One region of the Ruegeria sp. C8 genome, then DNA from elsewhere that is predicted to be linked to it. Evidence: riboswitches for the same ligand, from Rfam matches in the RefSeq annotation. Region 1 holds a riboswitch; each other region holds the start of a gene.
The links. A riboswitch is a leader RNA that binds a small molecule or an ion and turns the genes downstream of it on or off. The one in region 1 is predicted to bind cobalamin.

Region 1 (5,575 bases):
CAACGGCGCCTTGACCGATCCAGCCGCCCAGCGCGTCCGCGACCTGTGCTTTGACGGGCAAACAGTCCGCGAAGACCAGAGCTTTGTCGTCGCCCTTAACAACTATCGCGCCAGCGGCGGTGGGCATTTCCCTTTCGTTGACAAGGCCCGGACCATTCCGCTGCCGTCCAGAGATATCAAAGAGATACTGCGCGACTACCTGTCAGATCGCCTGCCCGCAGACCCACTGGATCAGGCTCCTTACCCGTTCTCCTTAACTCCATTGAATGGTGCCAAAACGATCCTCAGAACCGGCAGCGGAGCGTTGAAGTATTTGCCTGAGCTCTGCGCGTACTCCCCGGAATTGCTGGGGCCTGATACCGAGGGCTTTGAAAGGATACGACTAACCTTGTGACGGGTTGTCATTTTCACATCCCTTCCCTATATCAGGCCCTGAGAGGTTGGCGCGGGCGAGCGCCTCGCCAACCTGGTCAGGTCCGGAAGGAAGCAGCCACAACGAGCCCCGCTTGGGTCGATGTCCAACCTCTCACTTTATATAAACCATCAGCCGCAGGAGGGCTTTATGATTGTAGCAAACTCCCTTCGGGCAGATCGGTTCTAAACCCAACTCTCCGATTGCCTGAACACATCACCAACGGATGCGCGTCTGCCATCCGATGGGATTGCTATATCTGAACACAGGCAAACCAATGTCTTTTACTCTTTCGGACCTGGGATGGTCCTCTCACTTTGCTGCACAACACGCGGCGCACGCGCAGCTTACGCCTTTTCGTCTCACCGCTGTTCACCGGGACCGTCTGGTCGGGATGAACGAGACCGCAGAAATGTCTCTATTGGCCCCTGGTCATTCCACCGGCGACTTCGCTGTCGGAGATTGGGTGCTGGCCGATGACAAGAATCGCGTTCAGCATCTGCTTGACCGGCGCAGCCTGTTGCAACGCCGTGCTGCCGGAACCGGAGCCGAGGCGCAACTGATCGCAGCCAATGTTGACGTGCTGTTCATCGTCAGCTCGTGCAATGCGGATTTCAATGTGCCCCGGCTCGAACGGTATCTGGCACTGGCGCATCAGGCGGGCTGCTATCCTGTCGTGGTCCTGACCAAAGCAGATAGCTGCTCGGACCCCGCAGCCTACGCCAAGCAGGCCGAAGCGCTGGCACCGTTTTTGACAGTCCTGACGGTCAACGCGCATGAAGCGTTAGACCTGCAGCAGGTTCTGGCATGGTGTCCGGCGAGTCAGACAGCGGCTTTGGTCGGGTCATCCGGGGTTGGCAAAACAACGCTCGCCAACGGAATGACCGGGCAGGATCAGGCAACAGCCACAATCCGCGAGGATGACGCCCGAGGCCGCCACACCACGACGTCTCGCGCCTTACATCCGATGCAAAATGGCGGTTGGCTGGTCGACACCCCCGGCATGCGCGCCCTGCGCCTGCTCGACGCGCAGGACGGGGTGGACGAAGTGTTCTCGGACATTCTGGAGCTGGCCCAAACCTGCCGGTTCTCGGATTGCCAGCATGAGGCCGAGCCCGGTTGCGCTGTGCAGGCGGCGATTGAAGCAGGCACACTGGATGCAGATCGGTTGGAACGCTGGCGCAAGCTGAGGCGCGAGGATCAGCGCAACTCTGAGACCGTGGCCGAGGCGCGGGCACGCGACAAGGCTTTCGGCAAGATGGTCCGATCTGCGATGCACGGAAAATCCGCGCGGCGCGGCGATTGAAACACGGGCTGAAAAAGGGGCGTCGGTCCGCCGGCGCCCCCCATCAAGCGATCAATCGTGGCCAGAGCACCGCATTTCGGCGGGCAAACACACCGATATGGCCGATCTCCCGAACACCAAACTCTTCCGGTGACAACAGGTGACGGCGTGCTTTTGGACCATAAAGCTCGGCCAACCGCCAAACGGCAGCTTCTGGGACCATCTCATCATCTGTGAAGGCAAAAAGGTCGACGGGAACGTCAGCATCCTGCCACGTAGCTTGCGGCAGTGTGTCTCCGATCTCGGGCAGATAGCTTTGCGGCGCGGTGCACCATTTGCGCCATTGCCAATAGACCTTAGGCGGTAGGTCTGTTCCAAACCCAAGTGCCTTGCCCGGCAAATACCCCAGGCCGCTCACGACCAGAGGCACATGCCCATACCAGAACAACCCGGCCAGAGCGCGGTACGGCCAAGGATGATCGCCCAACTTCACAAGGCCAGAACAGACGCAGATCATGCGATCAATCTTGTCGATATCCGGCTGCACTGGCCCCAGCATCCCTCCAAGCGAATGACCAACTGACCATTGCTGCGACAGCGGGAACCGTCGGCGCATCTCGGCCCGCGCGGCGGGCATGTCCTGCAACGCCCAATCGGCCATCGAAATCTTCGACCGACGCTGTGGGCCCGATTTCGAATGCCCGAATTCCCGGTAGTCGTAGATCAGACAGGCGATATCACGATCCGAGGCCAACCATTGTGCGAAATGCTTGTAGTAGTCTCGCGGAACCCCTGTCGCGCTGTTGACCACCACTACGGTTTCGGGCTGCGCCACGGGCCGGTAGATCCGCCCGGACAGGGCACCATCCCCCACCGGGATCTGAACATCTTCGATCAGCACTGTTTGGTTTGCATCCAGCATGGGCATCCTCGGTGGAAAACTGAACTGATGAGTTCACATTGCAACTTGACCCCAGACAGCCCATGCAAGTCAACTGCGATCCCGCTTGACCACGCGTCCACTTTGCGGATCGTCTTTCCGCAGCGCAGAAAGTTCAACTTGACTCAGAATGGTTATGAACGCTAGCGATGGTCCGATGGTTCCCGGCTTTCACAAGAAGTCGGGATGAAAAGGGAACACGGTGCGGTTTTCCCCGGCTTGCTCGGGACGAACCAAATCCGCGACTGCCCCCGCAACTGTAAGCGGTGAGCGATGTCGAAGATCCACTGGCCGAAAGGCCGGGAAGGTCGGCAAAGCGATGACCCGCAAGTCAGGAGACCTGCCATCGTCAACATAACCCAAACTCGGGCGGGGTGTCCGGGCAGGCCGTGACAGACCCTATCTGCCCCACCTGATCCCAGCCCCTGTCCACCGCGCGGAGGGCGCAGGATGATCTGGAAGACGAAGACACATAGGTTCTCAGCAACCATCTGCCAACATACCGGCAAGACTTGCCCTGCATTGGCACGGCTGGCGCGTTCGATGGTTGACGCACTGGACCAAGCCGGTCCGGCGACCACATCGGATTTCGAAATCGAAGGCAGCAGCGACCTGACCCATTGCACGGACGGCTGCCACGCCCGGTTTCGGGCCAGCCAGTCTCGGGTGCGGGTCTATTGCGGAGCGGACCCTAATGCCGACAGCGAGACCCTCCATCGCTACGCCGACCTTATGTTCGGAACCGAAACGAGCAGCCTGCCTAGCGCAGCGATGACATCCCTGCCCTGCGCCATGCTCGAGGCATCAGTGATTGCGCCGAGCAAAACGACCCCGGCGGAACTGCAACTGTCGGCTTAGGAGTCTGCCAAAGCTCGGGCGGGCAAGGTGGCCCAGTGCTTCTGCGCATCGGTTTCGACCGCGCAGGGGCGTAGCTTGCGCAACCGATCCAGCGCTTGGGTTGGAGCCTCGCCGCATTCGATCATCAACCGCAACACAACCATGCCAGAGCGACCACATCCGCCCTGACAATGGACAAGCACGCGCCCTCCGCCAGACAAAGCCTGCCGCGCCGCGGCACTAACATCGGGCCATTGCGCATCAACCTCTGACGGTGGCACGCCGAAATCCTGAATCGGCAGATGCACCCAGCGGCTGGCGCGCCCCTGAACGTCGCGGCCAAAATCGCGGGCTCCAAACTGGACCAGCTCGGCCTCGGTTGTCATCGAAAGCACGAGCCCCGGCCTCCAATCTCCAATCGTTTCAAGGTCGCCTGCATAGTCGCCGCCCTTTCCCGGCATCGACGTTAGGGCAAGTGTGCCCCCGCCCACTTGCAAAGCATGAATGACCAAATTCGTCATGACAGCATCCCCCCGGAAGCGTTGATCCTGACTTTAGGCTTGATTCACAATCTGCAGAGTGTACCCCTGACGCGCCGGTTTCCAAAACAAAATCGTTCTTCAACTCATGTGGACGCGGGCGGCGCAGGCCTCTACGCTGCGGTGACGTTCCGAATCCGCCAGAGCAGACATGACCGACTCAGACAGCCCCGCCTATCAGGTTCTCGCCCGAAAATACCGCCCGGAAACCTTTGCCGATCTGGTGGGTCAGGATGCGATGGTCCGCACGCTCAAAAACGCGTTCGAGGCGGATCGCATCGCGCAAGCCTTTGTCATGACAGGCATTCGCGGAACCGGTAAAACCACGACCGCACGGATCATTGCGAAAGGCATGAACTGCATCGGACCGGACGGAACTGGCGGACCCACGACCGAGCCTTGCGGCCAATGTGAGCACTGCGTCGCCATCATTGAGGGCCGTCATGTCGACGTAATGGAGATGGACGCCGCCAGCCGCACCGGCGTCAATGATATTCGCGAGATTATCGACAGTGTTCGCTACCGCGCTGCCTCGGCCCGCTACAAAATCTACATCATCGATGAGGTCCACATGCTGTCGACCAGCGCCTTCAACGCGCTGCTCAAGACGCTCGAGGAGCCGCCGGCGCATGTGAAGTTCATCTTTGCCACAACCGAGATTCGCAAGGTTCCCGTCACGGTTCTGTCGCGCTGCCAACGCTTCGACCTGCGCCGGATCGAACCCGAGGATATGATCGGCCTGCTACGCAAGATCGCCTCTGCTGAAAGCGCTGAGATTGCCGAGGATGCGTTGGCGCTGATCACCCGTGCTGCCGAGGGATCTGCTCGCGACGCGACCTCATTATTGGATCAGGCGATCTCGCATGGGGCCGGAGAGACGACGGCAGATCAAGTCCGCGCGATGCTGGGTCTCGCGGATCGTGGCCGGGTTCTGGACCTCATGGACATGATCCTGCGGGGCGATGCAGCTGGGGCGCTGACCGAGCTTGGTGGCCAATACGCCGAAGGGGCTGACCCACTGGCCGTGCTGCGTGATCTGGCCGAAATCACTCATTGGGTTTCTGTCGTGAAGATCACCCCCGATGCGGCCGAAGACCCCACTGTTTCCCCGGATGAACGCGCCCGGGGCCAGCAGATGGCTGAGGCCCTCCCCATGCGGGTGCTGACTCGGATGTGGCAGATGCTGTTGAAAGCGCTTGAGGAAGTTTCAGCCGCCCCCAACGCCATGATGGCCGCCGAAATGGCGGTGATCCGACTGACTCACGTGGCCGACCTGCCCAGCCCGGAAGAGCTGATCAAACGGCTGCAGGATACGCCTCCGCCCCCAAACGGCGGCCCAAGCGGCGGGATGCCAATCCAAAGCAACAGTGCGGCCCCGGTTGAAGCCCGCGCCGCTACAAGCTACGCCCCCGCGCCACGCGGGTCCGGCGGCGCACCAGTCGCCGCCTTGGCGCAAGATACACAGACGGCACTGGCGCGATACCCAAGTTTCGAACATGTGGTCGAGCTGATCCGGAACAACAGAGACGTCAAGCTTCTGGTCGAGGTCGAAAACGGCGTGC
Region 2 (5,575 bases), on a different contig from region 1:
TTTGTCACCAAGATCGGACTGGGCGGCTATCAGGAATTCCAACGTGCTCTCTTGTCGGAATTGAAAGAAGGCCAACGCTCGCCCACCGATCTGCACGGGGAAGGGCGCAGTGTTGATGGAGGGTTCTTACGTGATTTCATCGCGCGCGCCTCGTCCCAGATGGCGCTGTCGGCAGAAGGCATCACCGAGGCGCAGTTTCAGCGCATATGCTCGGTACTGAGCCAGCCTAAAAGCGATGTCTATATTTTGGGCGGTCGGATCAGTGATACCATCGCGCAGCACCTGTCTTTTCACCTGCGCCAAACCCGCAGCGGCGTGTATCATCTTCCGGCCAACAATGAGATCTGGCCGGAATACCTGCTGCGGATGAAGCCTGCCGATATCCTGTTTCTCGTCGATTTTCGCCGCTACCAACCTGCGCTGGCGCGATTGGCCGCGACATCCGTGCAGGACCGAGGAGTTCGTGTTGTCCTCATGACAGACAAATGGTTGTCTCCCATATCCCGCCATGCGGCGGAAATCTTGCCAGTTCCGATCGAAAGCGGCACGCTCTGGGATACGTACACAGCGGCCCTTGCCGTCACCGAGGCGCTGGTGACGCGTATTGCCGAAGACAACTGGGACCAGACGAAATCCCGCATCGAAGCCTGGGATGCCATGCGATCCCACAATCAGGACCCCAACCCATGATGCCAAAAACCCCCTTGATGTTTGTCGCCACCTCTGACCTTGCCGGGAAATTGCGAGGCAAGGCCTTTCCGGCGGATCAACTGAACAAGCGGTTGCAGCGTGGGGTCGGGTGGACACCCACGAATGTTCAGATCAACTGCTTTGACGGAATTGCCGAAAGCCCGTTTGGCGCGCTGGGCGATCTTCTTCTGATCCCGGACGCCACGGCCGAGGCAAAGGTCGAGTTCGGCGAAGACTCCGGCCTGCACTTTCTTATGGGCGATATCGTCACTCTGGTCGGAGACCCTTGGGACTTCTGCACGCGCAGTTTGTTGAGGGCGGCGCTGGAGCGGCTGCACGAAGTCTCAGGAGCAAATTTGCTGGCCGCCTTTGAGCATGAGTTCCAGCTGAAAGATCCGCCAAGCCAGGCCAACGAAGCTTATGGCTACCGGGGCTTTGGCCTGCAGCGTGATCTGTGCGAGACCTTGATCAACACGATTTCTCAGGTCGGTCTGAAGCCGGATTCGATCATGAAGGAATATGGCCCAAACCAATATGAGGTCGTCATCGGCCCCGAGCTGGGTGTTCGCGCCGCGGACGCGGCGATCATGGTGCGCGAACTAACCTATGCGACTGCGCAGGCCTATGGCGAGCGGGCCACCTATACCCCTATTCGCGATGTCGCGAGCGTTGGGAATGGAGTCCATATCCACATGAGCCTTGTGGATGATCAGGGAACGCCGCTTACCTACAACGAAGACGGGCCCTGCGGCATGTCGGACCTGACGAGCGCTTTCGCCGCCGGAGTTCTGAAATATCTTGATGCGATCCTGGCTCTGACTGCGCCTTCGGTGATTTCGTATGAACGCCTGACACCGCATCGTTGGTCTGCGGCTTTCAACAATCTGGGTTTCCGTGATCGCGAGGCTTCCTTGCGGATTTGTCCGGTAACCGCAAAAGACCCGACCTCGATCGCGCGGCAGTTCAATGTCGAATACCGTGCGGCGGATGCTGCAGCTTCGCCTTATCTGGCGCTTGCGGCGGTTGTCATGGCCGGGACACAAGGGATCGAAGAGGGGCTACCCGCGCCAATTCCAACCGAGGAAGATCTTTCGCTGTTGGACGTCGCAGAACTGAACCAAAGGGGGCTGGTGCGCTTGCCTCAGACTTTGGAAGATGCGCTCGACCGGTTCGTAAACAACTCAGTCGTGACCCGCTGGTTCCCCGAGGGCTTCGCCGAGGTGTACCAAGCCCACAAACAATCTGAGATCGCGACAACCGCACATCTGGACACAGACGCACGCTGCCGATTGTACGAAGAAACATATTGACCTGGGCGGCTGGTCTTGCCGAAGCTCGCCCAATGCAACCTCTGGTGCGTCGGTCGGGTAATCTCGCGCAGTATGTCGCGGCGCAGGCTGTCTAGCTCAGGATAGGGATGGATAATGAAACGTTCAGAAACCGATGCCATCTTGAATGTGCATAGGCTGGCTTTTGGCGAAGCAGAAGGTAACGAAATCGCTCAACTCGCCGAAGATCTCCTTGAGCATCCGGAAACGATTTCTATCAGTGTGAGGCGTGACGGGCAGATCGCGGGCAATGTCATGTTCACCCCGTTTGTCTTCCAGGATCACCCGGACGTTAAATGCTATCTTCTGGCGCCCTTCGGTGTCTCGCCAGAACATCAAGGTCTCGGAATTGGCAGAGAGATGATGGAGACCAGCATCAACCACTTGAGGTCCATTGGAACAGACGCGGTCTTTGTGTTGGGCGTGCCGACATTCTACCCCTTATTCGGGTTTGTTCCGACCGACAAAGAGACGCCATATCCGAACCTTCTGACGATCCCAGAGGCATGGATGGTGCTTGAGCTCATTGCAGGATCGGTTGAAAAGCTGGGGGGTAAAACACTTGCGATTGCGCCCTTCATGCACGCGCATTTGTGGGACACATCACAACACGGGTGAATTCCGTTTTTTTGTTCTTGCCTCAAGCTGTAGCCCTGTTTCAGGTTTCCATTTCTGCTGGGCATGTCTGTTTTGTTTCTGGAAATGTCGCAAGGCTTTCAGCCGCGAATTCATCCCCGCGTAGGTTGCGCGTGTGAGGTGCTGCTGTCTGATTCTCGGGCGGCAGAGAATTGGGAAGCCGGTGCAATTCCGGCGCTGCCCCCGCAACGGTAAGAAAGGTCAGGTTCGACAGGTAACCACTGGGACGAGGATCCCGGGAAGGTGTCGAAACCGGGCGTAAGCCCCTTTCAAGTCCGGAAACCAGCCTTGCATATATGTCAAACCGCGGGTGGCGGTGGGGGCACAAGTTTCGGACGTGATCCTCGCACGGCTCCGGACTGGCCTCTGATGTCATCTGCCCAAGCTAAGCCGCGGGGCGCGGCAGGAGAGCCAGAAGTGAGCAACGTTCAAAGCCTGTTGGCGCGTCGAAACCCGGCCTATGCCCTTGAACAGGCATTCTATACAGATCCAGATGTATTTCAGGCCGATCTTGAGGCCATCCACTACCGCGACTGGCTATTTGCCATTCCGGCATGTGAACTGGTGAAAACAGGCGACTATGTAACCTACACTGTGGGCGCATACCGCGTGATCATCGTGCGCGGTGCGGACAATCAGATCCGGGCCTTCCACAACACCTGCCGCCATCGCGGGTCGATCATCTGCAAAGCGGCCAAGGGGAACTCGCCCAAACTGGTCTGCCCCTATCACCAGTGGACCTATGAGCTTGACGGCTCATTGCTGTGGGCGCGTGATATGGGGCCTGATTTCGACCCCAAACAACACGGGCTGAAAACCGTCCACTGCAGGGAACTGGCCGGGCTGGTCTATATCTGTCTTGCAGATGTAGCCCCCGATTTCGACACCTTCGCCAATAAAGCACGGCCCTATCTGGAGCCGCATGATTTGAACAACGCCAAGGTCGCCTTTGAAAGCACGATCATCGAAAAGGGCAACTGGAAGCTTGTTTGGGAAAACAACCGCGAGTGCTATCACTGCGGCGGCAACCACCCTTCGCTGTGCCGGACCTTCCCTGATGATCCCTCGGTAACCGGTATTGAAGGGGGTGAAGCCCCGGCCTTCATGCAAGCTCACTTCGACCGTTGCGAGGCTGCAGGGATGCCGTCGCAGTTCTATCTGCATGATGACGGGCAATACCGTCTGGCGCGGATGCCGCTTAAGGAAGGGGCGGAAAGCTACACTCTGGACGGCAAATCTGCGTTGCGCCGCTTTCTGGGCCGCGCGCCCTTTGCCGATGCGGGGACGTTGCTGAAGTTCCACTATCCCAGCACATGGAACCACTTCCTGGCCGATCACTCGATTGTCTTCCGCGTCACTCCGGTCAGCCCGACCGAGACCGAAGTCACCACGAAGTGGCTGGTCAACAAGGATGCGATCGAAGGGGTCGATTATGACGTCAAGCGCCTGACTGAGGTCTGGATGGCCACCAATGATGAAGATCGCCGCGTGGTGGAAGACAACCAGATGGGCATCAACAGTCCGGCCTATGTGCCGGGGCCGTATTCGGGGGTCCAGGAATCCGGTGTTCTGCAATTCACTGATTGGTATTGCAGCGCTTTGGCGCGTCACTTTGCGCCCAACACGATGGCGGCGGAGTGACGGAGATGAAAGACCTGAACGCTGTTGCCTCGATCTGGCAGGATGATGAGAGGCTGGAATGCGTCTCGGTCGTGCCCGAGACGCCAAACACCGCCAGCTTTACGTTCCGCGCCCCGTCCGGGGCTTTGTTTGCCTACCATCCGGGTCAGTTCCTGACGCTCGAGATTCCGGCACCGGGGCAGCCGGGAGGCGTTGTGCATCGGACCTATACGATCTCGTCATCCCCATCACGTCCGCGATCCATTACGATCACGGCCAAGGCGCAGCCGGACAGCATCGGTACTCGTTGGATGCTGGACAATCTGAAGCCGGGTATGCGGATGCGGGCAATTGGCCCGGCGGGTCTGTTCACCAATGCTGAAAGCGTCGCCGCCAAGTATCTGTTCGTCTCGGCGGGGTCGGGCATCACGCCTATGATGTCGATGACAACTTGCATGTGGGACGAAGGCCGCGATCTGGATGTAGTCTTCATCAATTGCGCCAAGCGCCCGTCCGAGATCATCTTCCGCCAACGGTTGGAGCAGATGGCAAGTCGGACGCCGGGTCTGGATCTGAAGTTCGTCGTAGAGGAAGCGGATCGTTACAGCCCCTGGACCGGCTACCAGGGTCAGTTCAACCAGCTGATGCTGGGCCTCATGGCCCCAGACTATCTGGACCGTGAGGTCTATTGCTGCGGTCCGGAGCCGTTCATGCAAGCTGTTCGGGACGCTCTGTCGGGTCTTGGCTTTGACATGGACAACTATCATCAGGAAAGCTTTGGAGCTCCGGTTGAGACCGAAGCGGATCAGCCCGATCTGGATGATATCGTTCCTGACGATGACAGCGCCGCCGAGATCGTGTTTGCGACCTCGGGTGTCACTGCTAAAGTCGCCGAGACAGATACGGTTCTGGCCGCCGCACGTGCCGTCGGGTTGAGCATTGCCTCGGGCTGTACGTTTGGCGTTTGCGGCACCTGCAAGGTCAAAAAGACCTCGGGTGAGGTGCACATGGTTCACAACGGCGGTATCTCCGAGGATGACATCGCAGCAGGCTACATTCTGGCATGCTGTTCAAACCCGATCGGCAAGGTCGAAGTTGAGGTGTGAACGGGAAGTCTCATGCTGAAACTGCAGGACGGCTGCGGCCGCCTGCGGTTTCAGAATTTTAAGTATTTGCATTGATCTCAGATACTTATCGCCCCAATACGCGCTTCGGGAAGTTTGGATAGCACAGGTTCGATCACGGATAGTTGATTCTATTCGGCAACATTCATGTGATTGCTCAAATTCTGTCTCTTTTCC
Region 3 (5,575 bases), on a different contig from region 1:
TTGATATAGCTGATCGACCCGGTTGGTGGCACGGCCTGAAGGTTGCGGTTATAGAGGCCGTGTTTCATCACATCGGCCTTCAACGCTGCCCAGTCGTCGCGTGTGGGCAGGGTCATGCCGTCGAACAGAGCCTTCACCCGCTCGCTTTCGGGCAGCCAGTCACGGGTGGTGTATTTGTCGAAGAAGGTGCCTGAGGCATAGTCGGAGGCCTCGAACCCCTTGAACGACGCCTTACGCTCCTGCGCCAGATCGCAGGAGGTGCGGATCGCGTGATAGGCCATGGCCGCGAAGTACACGGATGTGAACTCGACACCCTCGGGAGAGCCATAGTGGATATGTTCGCGCGCCAGAAACCCGTGCAGGTTCATCTGCCCCAGACCAATCGCGTGGCTTTCATCATTGCCACGACGCACCGAGGGGACCGAGTCGATTGCCGACATCTCGGACACCGCCGTCAGCGCGCGGATCGCAGCGCCAACAGTGCGGCCCAGATCGCCACCATCCATCGTCTTGGCGATGTTCAGCGAGCCGAGGTTGCAGGAGATATCCGTGCCCAGATGCGAATAGCTGAGGTCATCGTTGAACTCGGACGCTTCATTGACCTGCAAAATCTCGGAACACAGGTTCGACATGTTGATCCGGCCCGCGATGGGGTTCATCCGGTTCACCGTGTCTTCGAACATCACGTAGGGGTAACCGGATTCGAATTGAATCTCGGCAATGGTCTGGAAAAACTCACGCGCATTGACCTTGGATTTTCGGATGCGCTTGTCATCGACCATCTCGTGATACTTCTCGCTTACCGAGATTTCCGAGAACGGCACGCCATAGACCTTTTCCACGTCATGCGGCGAGAACAGGTACATGTCGGCGTTCTTTTTCGCCAGCTCGAACGTGATGTCGGGGATGACCACGCCAAGGCTCAGCGTTTTGATACGGATTTTCTCATCCGCGTTTTCGCGCTTGGTGTCGAGAAAGCGCATGATGTCCGGGTGGTGCGCGTTCAGATAGACCGCACCCGCGCCTTGCCGCGCACCCAGTTGGTTGGCGTAAGAGAAGCTGTCCTCCAGCAGTTTCATCACCGGGATCACGCCGGAGGATTGGTTCTCAATGCCCTTGATCGGCGCGCCGTGCTCGCGGATGTTGGTCAGCAGCAGCGCTACACCTCCACCGCGTTTGGACAGTTGCAGGGCCGAGTTGATGCCGCGTCCGATGCTCTCCATGTTGTCCTCAAGCCGCAGCAGGAAGCACGAGATCAACTCCCCGCGTGAGGCTTTGCCCGCGTTCAGGAAGGTGGGCGTGGCGGGCTGGAAGCGGCCGTCGAGGATTTCTTCCATGAAGGACAGGGCCAGCGCCTCATCACCGCGTGCCAGCGCCAGCGCGGTCATGACGACGCGATCCTCATAGCGTTCCAGGAACCGCTGCCCGTCACGGGTTTTCAGCGTATAAGAGGTGTAATATTTGAACGCGCCCAGAAAGGTCGGGAACCGGAACTTCTTGGCATAGGCCGCATCCCAGATCTTACGCATGAAGTTCTTGGAATACTGGTCCAGAATGGCCTCTTCATAATAGCCCTCGGAAACCAGATACCCGAGCTTTTCGTCCAGCGAGTGGAAGAACACGGTGTTCTGGTTGACGTGCTGCAGGAAGTACTGCCGCGCGGCCATACGATCGGCATCGAACCGGATCTTTCCCTCACCATCGTAGAGGTTCAGCATCGCGTTCAACGCGTGGTAGTCCTGCTCGTTTACGCTGCTGTCGAGCATAGGTGTCTCCCTAGTTTTTCCAGCCCGGCGCGGACGCGGGCGATGTCGGTCTCTGTTCCGGCCAGCTCGAGCGTGTAGAGCAGCGGTACGTTGCATTTCTGGGCGATGATGCGACCGGCCAAAGCGTAGGTCGCACCGAAATTGCGGTTGCCTGTGCCGATCACCCCAACGATCCCGGCACGTCTGTCCGGGTTGTTCAGGAACCGGATCACCTGTTTCGGAACCGCCCCGCGCCCTTCGCCATCGGCATAGGTGGGGCTTATCAGCACGTAAGGGTGTCCGGGGTCAGGCAGCGGGTCCATTCCATTCGGAATGCGGAAAGAGGTCAGGCCCAGCCGCGAGACAAAGCGGTGGGTGTTTCCGGATTTCGATGAGAAATAGACCAGCGCCGGGATCGGCGCGGCCATGGGTCAGGCCAGTTGGGCGATCATGTCCGGGCGGAAACCCGACCAGTGATCACTACCTGCCACAACGACAGGGGCCTGACGATAGCCCAACTCGGTCACATGGGTCATGGCGCTGTCGTCCTGGGTCAGGTCGATGACGTCATAGGTGATGCCTTTTGCATCCAGCGCGCGGGTGGTGGCGGTGCATTGTACGCATGCGGGTTTGGAATATACGGTAATGCTCATGTCGTCCTCTGTCCTTTTAATGAATGCCGAGGACGCTGCGGGCAAAATGACCCCTGAACACGCCCCCGAACCCTCCGTTCGCGGTTCTCTTTCTTTGCTTACGGCAGGTCTCCTGGCTCGCGGATTGACGTTCGAACTGGCCTTCCCAAAAGCACGCTTTCAGTGGCGTATTCAGTCGAACTCTCCGCTTACAGTTGCGGGGGCAGCGCCGGTTTTTCACCGGTTTCCCTCTTAGCTTTCAACAGGAATCGAAAGAACCGAAGCAACACCATATTGGGGTTGGTGGTGGCATGTTGTCAATATATGGTGTGGCGAAGAAAATAAATTTCTTCGCTTGCACAACCAGCCACGTGCGCTAAGGCGGTCTACCTTTTCCGCTTGGGCATCGCGTTGCCACCCTTCATCGCAGCCGCCCGCGCGCGGTTTTTCTTGCTGCTTGGCTTGCCTTTGGGCGGAGGCGGGCCTTTCGGACGGCGCGCGGGTTTCTTATGCTGATCGCCCGAGGGCACCTCTTCCCGTTTGGGGCGCGTTTCGGGCTTGGGTTTCTCGGCCGGTTTCCGGTGTGGTTTTGCGGGTTGAGGCTCAGCCGCGCGGGCCTGGCGTTCAGCACGTTCGGGGCGCTTCTTGCCTTTGAAGTCGCGCTTGGGGCCTTTGCGGCCACCACCGGAAAGGGCGGGCGGCGCGTCCAGTTGCACGATGGTCTTGGTGCCTTCGACCGTCATTTTGGGGCCGATGGCCTTCAGGAAACCTTCGACACTGCTTTCGCGAATCTCGATATAGCTTTCTGTGTCAGCAATGCGGATCGCGCCGATATCGTCTTTGGTGATCTTGCCCGCCTTACACAACATGGGCAGCAAATAGCGAGGCGAGGCGTTTTCGTTGTGTCCCTCCGACAGCGAAAACCACACGCTTGGGCCAAAGGGCACGTTCGGTTTTGCCGCTGCATCCGGCGTGTCGCTCAGCTCTTCGGGGGCGGAGTGCTTGCGCCCGTATTGACGCAGATAGGCCGCCGCCAGCTGTTGCGGCGAAAAGCGCGAGACCAGATCGTCGACCAGAGCACTTTCCCCCTCGGTCACATCCACGGTCCAATCATCCGAGCTGAAAATCCGCTGCATATCCTGCGCCTGAACCTCGTCGGCCGAGGGCGCAGACCCCCACTCGGCGGTCAGCTTAGCGAATTTCAGCAGGCGTTGCGCCTTTTTGAACGATGCAGGCGGTACGATCAGCGCGCTGACGCCTTTCCGCCCGGCGCGTCCGGTTCGCCCCGAGCGGTGCAGCAGCGTTTCATGGCTGTTCGGCAGTTCCGCATGGATCACCAGATCAAGGTTCGGCAGGTCGATGCCGCGCGCGGCCACATCGGTCGCCACACAGACGCGGGCGCGTCCGTCGCGCATGGCTTGTAGCGCGTTCGAACGTTCGCTTTGCGTCAGCTCGCCGGACAGGGCCACGACCGAGAATCCACGATTCGACAGCCGCGCCGTCAGGCGGCTGACCATGGCGCGGGTGTTGCAGAAGATGATGGCGTTGGGGGCCTCGTAGAACCGCAACACGTTGATGATTGCATTCTCACCATCGCGCGGGGCCACGTTCATCGCGCGGTATTCGATATCGGCATGTTGTGTGCGCTCGCTGACGGTGCTGACCCGCTCGGCATCGTGCTGATACCGCGCGGCGAGGGAGGCGATGGCGCGGGGAACCGTCGCGGAAAACAGCAGTGTCTGACGCTCGGACGGTGTCTGTTCCAGAATGAACTCAAGATCTTCGCGGAAGCCCAGGTCGAGCATTTCATCGGCTTCATCCAGAACCACGGCGCGCACAGCAGTCAGGTCAATCGACTCGCGCATGATATGGTCGCGCAGGCGGCCCGGCGTTGCGACCACGATATGCGCGCCACGGGCCAGCGCCCGCCGCTCGTCTCGCATATCCATGCCGCCGACACAGGACGCGATGAACGCGCCTGCATCCGCATAAAGCCATGCCAATTCGCGTTTGACCTGCATCGCCAATTCACGCGTCGGCGCGATGACCAGCGCCAAAGGCGCGCCAGCCCCATCGAATACATCCACGTCGCCCAGTATGGTCGGGGCGATGGCAAGGCCGAAGCCAATGGTTTTCCCCGATCCGGTCTGTGCCGAAACCAACATGTCGCGACCTTCTAAGTCGGGCGCGGATACGGCGGTTTGGACAGGGGTCAGCGTGTCATACCCTTTGCGATCAAGGGCGTCTTGAAGTGTCTGATTCATGGCTCGGCTCTTTGGGATGCTGCGGTCACCCTCAGAGCGTCTATTACGCGGATGATCGTCGAAGGGCACTCCTTACCGAGTGAGGCGCCGGATGTATAGTGTGGAAAGCGACCTGTGCGATCAAACAGAGCATAAACGCTTGATGAAGGTTCCTTCAGGAAAGTTGTAATCCGTCGCACTCCTCCCAATCTGTTGAACACAGCCAAAGATGGCACCGATTTCAGGGAGAAAGAGACCATGACCAGATTTATGACTGCCGGAGCAGCCGCTCTGGCCACGAGCCTAGCCCTTGGCACTGCCGCTGCCGCTGAAACCACACCTGATCTGCGCGGTATTTGGACGGCCAGCCAGACCACGGTTTCGCCGTCGAATTCGGCTACCGGCGATGCGCCGCGATTTAACCAGTCGGAATGGGTGCTCGAAATTCAGGCTCAGAACGACAATGTCTTCTGGGGGCCGAGTATGTGGCGTCGCAATGCCATGGATGACTGGACGATGTACGAGGCCACCGGTTCCATCAGCCAGGATGGCTCGGGAAAAATCGGGATCGTCGAAAGCTCGGCCGAGCCGGCGATTGGCGTGAACGCTTTGATCGACGCGCGCTACGAGGACGGGCGAATTTATGCGGATTTCCGTAGCCTGCGGACTGGAACTACCTACAGCACCGTTCTGGAACGTCAGGTGAACTGAAGCGTTTCCGGCCCGGCCGGACTGTAGGGGGTACAGACTGTCGCCTGATTTTGACGACGACAGAATAGTAGGTAAACCGTCCGGGTCGGAACGCTTCTCAATATCGGAATACTCGTCTCCACAGGGAGGAGGCGGACCGGCCGGTGATTTCGCCGCGCGCGACAGGATCCAGTATATGCCGGGTTTACACGCGGTGTTCCTCGGCCCGGGTTATTCGGATCTCGCGAACCTTCAGCGCGGGGTC
Region 4 (5,575 bases), on a different contig from region 1:
AGTTTGCGTCTTTATGTTCAACTAATCAAGGTGGTGGAAACAACAGTCAGCGGACTATAGCGAAAATGCACACTCTTGGGAAAAACCGTCCAAAACCAGCGCACTGGCGTTGAAGGCATCCCGCCAACTGACCACACCACCGGCCTTGCGACCGATGCGAACCGTACCCAGTTGCCCGTCCACAAATAGACATGCGATCCGGCCCTGATCCTTCAATTGGTCCAGCACCGCGTCGGGCACATGTTCGACACCACCTTGTATCATAATCACGTCATAAGGGCCATGCTCGGCAGCCCCTTCTTCAAGAGGACCTACATGGATGACGGCATTATCGACGTTTTCTTCCGTCAGCACGCTTTGCGCCTCAGAGGCAAGATGTTCGTCGGATTCGACGCCTACCACCAGCTGCGCCATTCGAGCGGCGATTGCGGTCGAATACCCGTAGGCCGACGCGATATCGAGGACCATTTCTTCATTGGAGATATTCAGCGCATCCAACATCTTGGCTAGAGTGCGCGGCTCAAGAATGCAGCGGTTGTTGCCCAGATCGATCAACCCTTCGACATAGGCCGCTTCGCGCTGTGCAGTTGGCACAAAGCTTTCACGCGGAACGGACAGCATCGCGTCGATAATTGGAAACTTGGTCACATCCGAGGGTCGTACCTGCGTATCAACCATGGTGCGGCGCCGGGCTGCGAAATCTGACATCTGATCTCTCTTTTCAATCCCTTGGATAAATGGCTTGTGCCACACTCGACCTGTCTCGACAACGGCCCAGATGCCGCAAGCCTGGTTCACGATCCGTTTAGACCGGCCGCCCACAAATATTGATTTGCGGCCCAAAATCGACGGCAATCCTCTGGACGCCCCCGATGAAAGCTGCTAAAACGCCCACCACACCACGGCAAGTATTTGATTTTACTTGAAAAGGCGAGTTGGCGGAGTGGTGACGCAGCGGATTGCAAATCCGTGTACACCGGTTCGATTCCGGTACTCGCCTCCACATCCCCTTCCTCTAAATACCGTCTTCGGAAATCAGTTTTCAGGAGGAACGCCCCTGAGGCACAACCTCGTACCCTGGTTCTTCCGGCTCATCGTCCTGCATTTCCGTAGGAAAACCCGGTGCGCGGATGTCCAAGCCCGTGGCCTCCTCCAGGCGTTTGATGATGTTTGGCGACAACTCACGCTCGCCAAACCGGGCGATGCCATCCTCAAAGATCTTGATCATCACCGGATTGATTTCCAGCGGAACACCGGCGCGGTCGGCGACGTCCTGAAAGAGGCCGATATCCTTTTTCACCAAATCCATCGTAAACGAAATATCGCGCGAACCGTTCAGGATCACCTGGCTTTCCGTTTCGTGCACGAACGAGGTCCCTGACGAGATTTTGATGGCCTCATAGGTGGTGTTCAAATCCATACCGGCGGCCTTGGCGGTGACCAGCGCTTCGGCACAGGTGATCAGGTTGGCCGTGGCAAGATAGTTGGTCAGCACCTTCAGAACCGAGGCCGAGCCGAGCTCTCCGGTGTGCAGAACGCGCCGCCCCATGGTGGTCAGGAAGGGCAAGATAAGTTCGAACGTGTCGCGGTCGCAGCCAGCGAAGATCGAGATATTGCCCGTCGCCGCGCGGTGACAGCCACCCGAGACAGGGCAATCGACTGCGGCCCCTCCGCGCTCCAAAACCAAAGCCCCCAACCGCTTGACCTCAGCCTCGTCGGTGGTGGACATCTCCATCCAGATCTTACCTGGACCAACCTCGGGCAGCATCTCTTGCATCACCGCGTCCGAAGCCGCAGGCGACGGCAGGCAGGTGATCACGGCATCGCAATCGCGCATCATCTGGGCCGGGCTATCAGCCGCTTTGGCCCCCTGCGCGACGAAGGCCTCAACCAGATCGGAACTCAGGTCATGAACCGTCAGGTCGATTCCATTACGCAGCAATGACCCCGACAGCTTGCCGCCCACATTCCCAAGCCCGATAAAACCTACTTTCATGGATTTCGCCTCCGTTTGCGCCCTAAGGCCATGCGACCACGCCTCAGCGCCCGATTCATGCCGCCTAGCGACGCTGGCAGGTCGCTTTTCAACGCACCACAGCGGTCTGGACTGCATCGCGCTTGACAAGCTGAGGGTCGGTGCCGCATGAGCCTCCTGTTGGTGTCTGTGAGAGCAGATGAAAAGGGAATGCGTCAACGGGTTTTCCGCCAAACGCAGCCGCCCCCGCGACCGTGACCGGAGAGGGTGCCCGAGCCACTGGCGCAAAGCCGGGAAGGCGGGACATCCGACAGAGGACGCCTCTGACATCCGCAAGCCGGGAGACCTGCCAGCGCCCGAAGATGAAACCGGACGGGGTGTTCCGGTGTCGGGTCAAGGGACCCGCATGAAACCCCGTCCCCCACGATGAGGATTTGGGGGGATGAGAGACATGACCGAGACCGCTCCGGTCGAATTGCTGGTTTGCACCACCTGTCGTCGCGGACTGCCCGTTGAAGACGACGCGAAACGCCCCGGCACCCTGTTGCACAAGGCGCTTGAACAGGCGGACCTGCCGGAAGGGATAACCCTTAAAGCCGTGGAGTGTTTATCCAACTGCAACGAGGGCTGTTCCATCGTGCTGCGTGGCGGCCCGGAACGCTGGACCTTCGTCTATGAACATCTGAACGAAACCGACCATGTCGACGTGATCGTGGACGGCGCCACCAAGTACCTCGCGACCGAGGACGGCTTGGTCAAATGGCGTGAGCGCCCTGAACACTTCCGCAAAAACTGCGCAGCCCGTATTCCCCCGATTGGAGCCCTGAAATGAGCAACTTGGAAAAACTCCCCGTCACCGTGATCACTGGCTTCTTGGGCTCGGGCAAAACAACTCTCGTTAAGCACCTGATGCAGAACCCGCAAGGCAAGCGTCTGGCCGTGGTTGTTAATGAGTTCGGCGATGTCGGCGTCGATGGCGATATCCTGAAATCCTGCGCGATCCCGGATTGTCCGGCGGAAAACATCATGGAACTGGCGAACGGCTGCATCTGCTGCACTGTGGCCGATGATTTCATCCCGACCATCGAAGCCCTTATGGCGCTGGAGCCGCGCCCCGATCACATCCTGATCGAAACCTCGGGCCTCGCCCTGCCCAAGCCGCTGCTGAAGGCGTTCGACTGGCCCGATATCCGATCGAAAATCACTGTTGATGGCGTGATCGCGCTGGCCGATGCCGAGGCCGTCGCCGCTGGTCGCTTTGCTCCGAATGTCGAAGCGGTGGACGCTCAGCGCATGGCTGATGACTCGATCGACCATGAAACGCCCTTATCCGAGGTGTTTGAGGATCAGATTTCCTGCGCCGATATCATCCTGCTGACCAAGCCTGATCTGGCCGGTCCCGAAGGCGTGGCAAAAGCCAAAGAGATCATTGCCGCCGAGGCCCCTCGCCCGCTGCCCGTTGTCGAAGTGGCCGAAGGCGCCGTGGATGTGCGCGTCGTTCTGGGTCTTGAGGCCGCAGCCGAGGATGACATGGACGCTCGTCCTTCGCATCACGACGGTCACCACGATCACGAGCATGACGATTTCGAAAGCATCATCGTTGATCTGCCGGAACAGTCCGATCCTGCCGATTTGGTCGCCAAGATCGAACGTCTGGCCAATGAGCTGAACATCCTGCGCGTCAAAGGCTATGCCGCCGTGCAAGGCAAGCCGATGCGCCTGCTGGTGCAGGCCGTGGGTGCCCGTGTGCGTCATCAATACGACCGTCCATGGGGCCCCGGTGAGGAACGCCGCTCGCGCATGGTGGTGATCGCCGAGCATGACGATATCAAAGAAGCGGAAATCCGCGATATCCTCGCGGGTGTGACCGAGGCCGCCGAGTAAGGCCCATGCACGTCGTCTTCCGCGAAAGCCACGGGTTAGAAGAAACGGAAATCCCAACCGATCTGGGCCAGAGCCCGGCGGATTTGGTGGTGCTGTCCTTCTCGGACAGCGACCTTGGCGCTTTCGCGGCGGGCTGGCATCGCGGTGGCGGGCCGGATGGGCGTATGCCCACGATGCGGTTGGCGAACCTGACGGCGTTGAAACATCCTCTGTCCGTCGACACCTACGTGGAGCAGACGCTGGAGGGTGCGAAGGGCATTCTGATCCGCCTGATTGGCGGCGTGCCTTACTGGGCTTACGGGCTGCAGCAAGTGCTGTCGCTGGCGAAGGCCAAGGGCATCGCGTTGGCCGTCCTACCCGCCGACGGGCGTGAGGACCCGCGGCTGGATGACTATTCCACCCTGCCCGTCTCGACCCTGCGCCGTCTGGCACATCTCTGCGACACAGGCGGCGAAGTCGCGGCACAGGCCGCCTTGGCGCAGATGGCGTTGGCGGCGGGGCTTTATGCCGGCCCTGTTATGGGGGCTAAAACCCTGCCCGAATCTGGCGCGTGGTGTCCTGATCGCGGCGTGATCCCGGTTGAGACTGCCTTTGCGGGCGACGCAAAACGTATCGTCGTCACCTTCTATCGCGCCTATCTGACCTCGGCGGACACGGCCCCTGTCGCCACCGTGATCCGCAGCTTGCGAGATCGCGGGTTCGAGGCCGTAGGTCTCTTCGCCCCTTCGCTCAAGGCTCCTGCTGCGGCTGAGTGGTTGCGTGACAACATCGTCGCGCTGAAGCCTTCGGCAATCATCAACGCAACCTCGTTCTCGGGCAAAGGCGCATCGGGTACGTCCCCTTTGGACGCGGCGGGCGTGCCCGTGTTTCAGATGGCCCTCGCCACGTCCCGCCGCAAGGCTTGGGCCGAGGCCGAACGGGGCCTTTCCCCTGCCGATCTTGCCATGCATGTGGTGCTGCCCGAAGTCGACGGGCGCATTTCAGCGGGCATTGCCTCGTTCAAGGAACCGGGCAAGCGTGATCCGCATCTGGAATATTCCCGCTTTGCCCACCGGGCTGAGCAAGAACGGATCGAAGCGATTATCGACCGTGTCACCGGCTGGCTGACCCTGCATGACAAGCCCAAGGCGGATCAGGTGCCCGCGCTGGTGCTGTCGACCTATCCCGGCAAAGACTGGCAAATGGCGCATGCGGTGGGGCTCGACGCGCTGGCCTCGGCCGAGGCGATCCTGACCGATCTTCAGGCCGAGGGCTACAACACCGCACCGGCCGAACCAATTGCTGAAACCCTGCTGGATGCGCGCATTTCATGGTCTTTGGAAGATTACCAGGCAGCCCTAGCTGACCTGCCTGAGCAACTGCGGGCCGATCTCCAAACCGTTTGGGGCAAGCCCGAAGACGACCCGGTTTTTACTGAAGGCGCGTTCCACTTCACCGCCCTGCGCCGAGGCAACGCGCTCGTTGCTCTACAGCCCGAACGCGGCACACCCGAGCTGCGCAATGACGACTATCACGACCTGTCTCGCACCCCGCGTCACAGCTACGTCGCCTTCTATCTGTGGCTGCGCAAGGGGCTGGGCGCAGACGCTTTGATCCATATCGGCGCGCATGGCACTCTGGAATGGCTTCCGGGCAAGTCCGTTGCTCTGTCGGCGAATTGCTGGCCCGAGGCGCTGATCCGCGACTTGCCAGTGATCTACCCCTTCATCGTCAACG

Region 2: it holds a riboswitch for cobalamin, as region 1 does, so the genes downstream of both, ACR0KL_RS13255 (aromatic ring-hydroxylating oxygenase subunit alpha) here and ACR0KL_RS21480 (hypothetical protein) in region 1, are expected to answer to the same signal.
Region 3: it holds a riboswitch for cobalamin, as region 1 does, so the genes downstream of both, nrdH (glutaredoxin-like protein NrdH) here and ACR0KL_RS21480 (hypothetical protein) in region 1, are expected to answer to the same signal.
Region 4: it holds a riboswitch for cobalamin, as region 1 does, so the genes downstream of both, ACR0KL_RS03335 (DUF1636 domain-containing protein) here and ACR0KL_RS21480 (hypothetical protein) in region 1, are expected to answer to the same signal.

Annotation. Positions count from the first base shown of each region.
Region 1 is NZ_JBQFRV010000025.1:356-5,930, reverse strand. Features, by position in the region: gene ACR0KL_RS21500 (bifunctional 2',3'-cyclic-nucleotide 2'-phosphodiesterase/3'-nucleotidase) at 1-394, shown strand, start outside; RNA gene ffs (signal recognition particle sRNA small type) at 434-532, shown strand; gene rsgA (ribosome small subunit-dependent GTPase A) at 690-1,718, shown strand; gene ACR0KL_RS21485 (alpha/beta fold hydrolase) at 1,762-2,619, opposite strand; cobalamin riboswitch at 2,780-2,999, shown strand; gene ACR0KL_RS21480 (hypothetical protein) at 3,088-3,495, shown strand; gene ACR0KL_RS21475 (phosphatase domain-containing protein) at 3,492-3,995, opposite strand; partial or broken gene ACR0KL_RS21470 (DNA polymerase III subunit gamma/tau) at 4,165-5,575, shown strand, end outside.
Region 2 is NZ_JBQFRV010000009.1:74,024-79,598, forward strand. Features, by position in the region: gene ACR0KL_RS13240 (MurR/RpiR family transcriptional regulator) at 1-690, shown strand, start outside; gene ACR0KL_RS13245 (type I glutamate--ammonia ligase) at 687-2,000, shown strand; gene ACR0KL_RS13250 (GNAT family N-acetyltransferase) at 2,115-2,636, shown strand; cobalamin riboswitch at 2,756-2,959, shown strand; gene ACR0KL_RS13255 (aromatic ring-hydroxylating oxygenase subunit alpha) at 3,024-4,295, shown strand; gene ACR0KL_RS13260 (hybrid-cluster NAD(P)-dependent oxidoreductase) at 4,301-5,380, shown strand.
Region 3 is NZ_JBQFRV010000013.1:100,605-106,179, reverse strand. Features, by position in the region: gene nrdE (class 1b ribonucleoside-diphosphate reductase subunit alpha) at 1-1,766, opposite strand, end outside; gene nrdI (class Ib ribonucleoside-diphosphate reductase assembly flavoprotein NrdI) at 1,748-2,161, opposite strand; gene nrdH (glutaredoxin-like protein NrdH) at 2,177-2,398, opposite strand; cobalamin riboswitch at 2,484-2,675, opposite strand; gene ACR0KL_RS16835 (DEAD/DEAH box helicase) at 2,764-4,641, opposite strand; gene ACR0KL_RS16830 (hypothetical protein) at 4,879-5,331, shown strand.
Region 4 is NZ_JBQFRV010000001.1:657,857-663,431, forward strand. Features, by position in the region: gene ACR0KL_RS03320 (protein-L-isoaspartate O-methyltransferase family protein) at 55-708, opposite strand; tRNA gene ACR0KL_RS03325 (tRNA-Cys) at 930-1,003, shown strand; gene ACR0KL_RS03330 (NAD(P)-dependent oxidoreductase) at 1,043-2,113, opposite strand; cobalamin riboswitch at 2,140-2,343, shown strand; gene ACR0KL_RS03335 (DUF1636 domain-containing protein) at 2,427-2,807, shown strand; gene cobW (cobalamin biosynthesis protein CobW) at 2,804-3,859, shown strand; gene cobN (cobaltochelatase subunit CobN) at 3,865-5,575, shown strand, end outside.